DNA from 3 places in the Clostridium taeniosporum genome. Region 2 is predicted to be linked to each of the others. Evidence: riboswitches for the same ligand, from Rfam matches in the RefSeq annotation. Region 2 holds a riboswitch; each other region holds the start of a gene.
What was found. A riboswitch is a leader RNA that binds a small molecule or an ion and turns the genes downstream of it on or off. The one in region 2 is predicted to bind cobalamin.
Positions count from the first base shown of each region.

Region 1: it holds a riboswitch for cobalamin, as region 2 does, so the genes downstream of both, BGI42_RS15635 (CGGC domain-containing protein) here and BGI42_RS11370 (sirohydrochlorin cobaltochelatase) in region 2, are expected to answer to the same signal.
Region 3: it holds a riboswitch for cobalamin, as region 2 does, so the genes downstream of both, BGI42_RS03180 (energy-coupling factor ABC transporter permease) here and BGI42_RS11370 (sirohydrochlorin cobaltochelatase) in region 2, are expected to answer to the same signal.

Region 1 covers NZ_CP017256.2:97,452-99,729, forward strand. Annotated here, with positions in the region: gene BGI42_RS15630 (glycosyltransferase family 39 protein) at 1-694, shown strand, start outside; cobalamin riboswitch at 942-1,128, shown strand; gene BGI42_RS15635 (CGGC domain-containing protein) at 1,249-1,569, shown strand; gene BGI42_RS15640 (ABC transporter substrate-binding protein) at 1,626-2,278, shown strand, end outside.
Region 2 covers NZ_CP017253.2:2,474,454-2,476,731, reverse strand. Annotated here, with positions in the region: gene BGI42_RS11380 (sodium-dependent transporter) at 1-64, shown strand, start outside; gene BGI42_RS11375 (DUF4200 domain-containing protein) at 194-742, opposite strand; cobalamin riboswitch at 868-1,120, shown strand; gene BGI42_RS11370 (sirohydrochlorin cobaltochelatase) at 1,290-2,120, shown strand.
Region 3 covers NZ_CP017253.2:653,772-656,049, forward strand. Annotated here, with positions in the region: gene BGI42_RS03175 (energy-coupling factor ABC transporter ATP-binding protein) at 1-329, shown strand, start outside; cobalamin riboswitch at 437-622, shown strand; gene BGI42_RS03180 (energy-coupling factor ABC transporter permease) at 754-1,500, shown strand; gene BGI42_RS03185 (energy-coupling factor ABC transporter substrate-binding protein) at 1,503-1,817, shown strand; gene BGI42_RS03190 (sigma-54-dependent Fis family transcriptional regulator) at 2,125-2,278, shown strand, end outside.

The sequences.
Region 1 (2,278 bases), on a different replicon from region 2:
CTTAATGTATTTAATTATTTACAAAGGATTTAAAAGTTCTGTAAAGCCCATTGTAATTACTGTTATTATGTTTATATTACCTTTATATATTATAAGCTCTTTCCTTCTTAATAATAAAATAACAGAATCACATTTATGGGAACCTAAGGAAACAGTTTTAACTAGTGTTTTAAAAGGTACAAACTTAAATTCCTTTGGATTTTGGAATGAAGAAGACTCTAATATGCCAATTAAATATAATTATGACTATGATAAGGTAAAAGAGGAAAGTATAAAACTAATTAAACAAAGATTACTACATTCACCTATACAAAAGGTAGCAGCTTTGTATATAGGAAAACTATCAGGTGAGGTTGGAGTTAGTGACTTTGGTGCTTTTCAATTTACAGTAGTAAGCAGTGATAAAACACTAGGGGTTAAAATATTAAGATATTTTGAATTTACCTTCTTAACCCTAATAACTATATTTTATATATTTTTACTTTATTTTAGTATTAGTGGTTTAAGAAAAAACAAAACTTTATCAACTGAATTAAATTTATTTTTAATATTATCATTAGGATTTACTTCGTTTTATCTGATTTCTGAGGTTCAACCTAGATACTCTTTTATTAGTTGTTGGACATTAGTTATTTTCGCTGTAGCAGGATTAAAGACAAACAAACTTATTAATAAAAATTCATCATTTAATTAAGCTATCTTACTGCAATTAATTAAATTATAAAAATAAATCAAACTTCATCATTTAATATATTAAGTGGTGAAGTTTGTATAAAATTTTAGATAAATTAGATTTTTGTTTTTAAAAATAAACCTTTTTGGCATATATATCTTGTAACTAAAGATCACTTTTAAATAATAAGTTCTTTTTTATAGATGTAGAGAAATTTAAAAGTGTTTGCTTAGTTTACTTATAATATGATAAGATATTTAAGAAAAAATTAAATAGGTTAGAAATGGGTTTAATAGATACTTAAGGTTTATTAATTAAAAGGGAAGTGGGTTTGAATCCCACGCGGTCCCGCCGCTGTAATAGATGAGTTTCTACAATTGTCCACTGGGAAACTGGGAAGGAAGTAGAAATGATGACGCTTAAGCCAGAATACCTGCCTGTTTTAATGTACTAATAACTCTACGAGTGATAGGGGGTATACAATGTTAAAAAAAATATTTTGGGGATAAATAGCCTTTTAACTTGTTGTTAAAAGGCTATTATTTATGAAAAAATTTATTTTACTAGGAGGAAAAATGAAAATAGCTATTGGGGTATGCGAAAAAATTAATGGAATATGTACAACTATGGGATGTTTTAAGGCTTTAAACAATAGAGAAAAAAGCTTTAGTGTGTATAAAAATGAAAATTTAGAGCTTATGTCCTTTTTTACATGTGATGCATGTTCAAATAATTCAGATGAAAATTTAATTAGTATTGCTGAAAAATTAGAACAAGCAGGGGTTAAAAAGCTTCACTTAGGTGTTTGTATTGTTAAATGTGAAACTAAGAGAACTAATGAAATAAAGGCAATATTTGAAAAATATAATATAGAAGTAATAGAAGGTACTCATTAAAAATGTTAGTAAAGGTACAAGAAAATACACGAGATATACAAAGGAGATTAGATAAAATGAAAAAGATAGTAAGTATTATTTTAGCGGTTTTTGTTATGTTTGGGATAAATGGATGTAGTAATAATACAAAAACTGAATCTAAAACACAGATTAATGTAGAAAATAGTGATAAGCAATCATTACATTACCCAGTTACCATTACAACGTATAACTATGCTAAGCAACCAGTTAAAGTTACATTTGAAAAATCACCAGAAAGGGTTGTTGCAGTATATCAAAATTCTATAGAAACATTATTGGCATTAGGATTAGGGGATAAAATTATTGCAGCATCAGGACTAGATCACGATGTTAAAGATGAATATAAAAATGCTTTTAGTAAGTTAAAGTATTATGAAAAAGCACCTACAAAAGAAGAAGTTATTGGATTACAACCTGATTTTATTTTGAGTTGGTATTCTTTGTTTGGTGCGAAAAGACTTGGAGATGTAGACTTTTGGCATGAAAGAGGAATAAAGACATATATGTCACAAAACAGTGGGGTTATTAAACCAAATACCTTACAAAATGAATATGATGATATTTTAAATATGGGAAAAATTTTTAACGTAGAAGATAAAGCTAATGAAATAGTTAATACAATGAAACAGGAAATTGAAAAATCAAAAGAGTTTGTTAAAGGAAAAGAGAAGGTTAAAACAGTTATTTT
Region 2 (2,278 bases):
CATATTTGTTCCTGCAACAATAATTATAATAATTCTTGGTATTTTATATGGAGGAATTGGTTAAATTAAGACATATGAAAATAAACTAGCATATCTACTAGTTATTTATTTGAATATGATTAAGTATAATTATATAAAAGAAAATTAAAGATAAAAAGTTACCTTAAATAGAATAATTCTGTAAGGTAACTTTTTATTTATTATTTTTAAGTTTATTAATTTCTTTTTTTAATTCTTCAATACTATTTTTTAGTTCTTTAATTTCTTTTTCATATATACTTGATGATTTATTATTATTTGAATTCATAGACGAAGGATTAGTATGATCATTAGATTCATTAGTAGTGCTTTCAGTTGTTGATGTTTGGCAGAATGGATTAGAGACATTCTTATACATTGGGTTATAGTATCTTCCAGGTCCACTTTGAAAATATTGTTGTTGAGAATTAAAAGTTAAGATAATCTGACCTAGTAATTCAAACCAATTCCCAATTGCATTTTGCAAATTGAAAGGCAAGTTTCCAGATATAACTATACCAACTATTTGTGCTAATAATGGAAACAGCCCAGGAGCTAAATCTTGAAACCCACCAGGTATATCATTACAATTTAAGTTATCTTTACATTGTTGTGTATCTGATGAAGAATTTTCATTGTTATATTTATAGTTATTATTTGATGAATTACAGTTATTTTGTATGTAATTAAAAAAGTCATTAAAGTCAAAATTATTAAAATCCATTTTATCACTCCTACACAAATACACTTATAATATATTATTCAATTAATAAATTTAGTGAACATTAAAATTATGGATATAATTTTAGGTTGAATAAAAGTAATTAGTACTTTATAATTTATCCATAATAAAATATTTATGTTTTAGGTTCTATAAGTAATTGATTTTACTTGAGATTAATAGGGAAAGTGGTTAAAAGCCACTACAGCCCCCGCTACTGTAAAGGGTGACTAGTTCTTTAAGGAATATGAAAATAAACTAGCATATTGACTAGTTAATTATTTGAATGTGCCTAATATCCACTGGAATTTTATCTGGGAAGGAAAAGAATGTTTAGGATGATCCCTAAGTCAGGAGACCTGCCTAAAATTTATGCTATCTTTCGGAGGGAAGGACAATAGCAAAGTTAAAGAAAATATAGGTTTATTTTCTTAGTTTGTTATGTATTTAAATGAGTCCTTACTAATGCATTTAGTATGGATTTTTTTATTGTATAGAGGAATTTATAGAATGAAGGTAAAAAATAAATTAATAAGGTGGAGTAGATAAGATGAAAAAAGCAATTTTAGTAGTTAGTTTTGGCACAAGCCATATGGATGCATTAGAAAATTCTATTGAAAGAATAGAAAATAAAATTAGGGATGAATTTAAAGAGTATGAAATATTCAGAGCTTTTACAGCACATAAAATAATAAAGAAATTAAAGACTGTTCATAATTTATACATAGATACACCAGAAGAAGCTTTAGAGAAATTATATAAAGATGGTTTTGAGGAAGTTATAATTCAACCTCTACATATAATTCCAGGTGAAGAGTTTGATTATGTAAAGGGAGTAGTAAATACTTTTAAAGATAAATTTTCATCTATTAAACTTGGAAGACCAATATTTTATTATCAAGGAATAGAAGATGCTCCAGAGGATTATTCATTATTTATTAATAGTATAGAAGGATTATTAAAGAAAAATGAATGCACTATATTATTTGGACATGGTACACCTCATTGTTGTAATTCAGTATATGGCTGTCTTCAAAGTGTTCTAGTAGATGAAGGATACGATAATGTTTTTGTTGGAACTGTAGAAGGCTATCCTACTTTTGAAACAGTATTAAAAAGAATAAGAAGAAGAAATATTGAAAATGTTATGTTGGTACCATTAATGGTTGTTGCAGGTGATCATGTTAAAAATGATATGGCATCAGATGAAGAAGATTCATGGAAAAGTATGTTATTAAATGAAGGAATAAATGTTGAAGCATATGTTCATGGTTTAGGTGAGATAGATGAATTTGTACAGCTTTATATTTCAAGGATTTATGATCTTATTGAAAATAGATATTTAAATGTAGGTAATACAAAAAAATTACATTCTGTTTAGTGTAATACTAATATATAAATAAATTCAACAATAAGGCATATGAAAATAAACTAGCATATTAACTAGTTATTGATTTGAATGTGCCTAATAAATAATTATATAAGGCATCATTATTAGTTCGATTAAGTTTTGAAAAGGTGCATATGTAAAAGAAGGGT
Region 3 (2,278 bases), 1.4 Mb from region 2:
CTACAGCCGCTTTAGATCCTTTAAATGCAATTATGCTTGAAGAAGTTTTAGAAAAATTATCTAAAGAGAAAAAAACACTTTTAATATCTACCCATGATGTAGATTTTGCTTATCGTTGGGCAGAACGTATTGTTGTTTTTTGTAATGGAAAAATTATAGCTGACGGAACACCATTACAAATATTTAAAGATGATAAAGTTATAAATAGTGCAAATCTAAAGCGTCCTACTATGTTGGATGTATATGAAATTTTAGTAGATAAAGGATTAATTGAAAATAATAGAATTTATCCTAAAGATATAGTTGAATTTACTGAGATGTTATATTAATTTAATGAAGATAATGGTATATTTAACTAATTTAAGTTGACAATATAAATACTTTTACTATAAAATTAAAGTTGCTTATATTAAAGTAAGATAAAAATAGATATCTTACCACATAATTACAAATAGGTGCCTGTGATTTTCTCCGCAGGATAATAGGGAAAAGAGTGAAATTCTCTTACGGTCCCGCCGCTGTGTTGGAAAAGTTATATTTTATTATGTCACTGGGAAACTGGGAAGACAAAATATAGCCATAATTCCTTAGTCAGAAGACCTGCCTTTTGTATCGAATGCATAGAGTTACGAGCGATGACTTTATGGGGACAAGTTTCTCTTTATTTTATATAAAGGGATTATTTATGATGCTAGTCTGATGAGTGGGAATCATTAGATATGGTATCTTTTTTTATTTGAAAGGAGAATTAAAATGAAAGAACAAAAAACAATTAAGAAAATCGCTATTATATTTGCGTTACTTTTTGGAATAACTCCAGTAGCGAATGCAATGCACATTATGGAAGGATATTTGCCAGTTAAGTACTGTGTATCATGGGGAATTATAAGTTTACCATTTTTAATAGCTGGACTTTTTTCCATTAAGAAAACTTTAAATGAGGATAGAAAATCAGTAACAATTTTAGCTATGGCAGGTGCATTTATATTTGTAATATCATCTTTAAAGATTCCATCAGTTACAGGAAGTTGTTCTCACATGACAGGAACAGGTCTTGGTGCTATTTTATTTGGACCAACTGCAGTTGGTATTTTAGGAATTATAGTATTAATATTTCAAGCAATTTTATTAGCACATGGTGGACTTACTACATTAGGGGCAAATACTTTTTCTATGGCAATTGCAGGACCAATATTATCTTATTTGATATATATACTATGCAAAAAGCTAAAAGTTAATAAAAAAGTAGGCATTTTTTTAGCTGCTTCTTTAGGAGATTTATTTACTTATTGTATTACTAGTTTACAACTTGCTATTGCTTATCCATCACCAGAAGGTGGAATAGGGGCTTCAGCAATAAAATTTTTAGGAGTTTTTGCACCTACTCAAGTACCACTTGCAATTGTCGAGGGAATATTAACTGTTATTGTTATTATTGGATTAGAAACATATGCAAAATCTGAATTAACATCAATTGGATTTATGAAGGAGAGCAGATAGATATGAGTAAAAATAAAAAAACAGTAATAATATTATTAATTATTGCCTTAATAATTACTATAGTTCCGCTTTTTGCATTAAAAGGTGCTGAATTTGGAGGATCTGATGATGCTGGAAGTGAAATGATAGAAGAAATACATGGAGAATATGAACCGTGGTTTACACCAGTTATGGAAACATGGATTGATGGAGAATTACCAGGTGAAGTAGAAAGCCTTCTTTTCTGTGTTCAAACAGGAATAGGTGTTGGGATTTTTGCGTTTTTTATGGGCAGATTTGTAGAGAGAAAAAAATGGGAAACAAATAATAATAAGTAATATTAATATATAATTAGATTGCAATAAAAATAGTTGTTTAAATAATTTAATAAAGCATAAGAGTTTAACATAAAGAATTTATTATAAAGTAGTAGCTGATTTTTTACTAAAATTATCTGCTACTTTTTTTATTTAAAGAAAATGGATGATGTTTTATAGTTAGATTTTTTGTAATTTTATAAATTTATTGTATAGAGGTGAGTAAAGTATACTTGCCTTTTTAATTTATATTATTTTTTAATAAAATTAAGTATAATGATAATAAGTAATATTATTTTTTTATAATTATAAGTATTGGAGAATAGATATGGAAAACTACATGAATTTTATTGAGAAGGCGTGGAGAAAATTTATTATAACTGGAGAAGTAGATGCTAATGTAAGAAGTGAAATAGCAGAATCGTGGGTAAGGTGCAAGAAATGTAATGTTGATCCTTACAATGGCAAAGGAAATGTTAAAC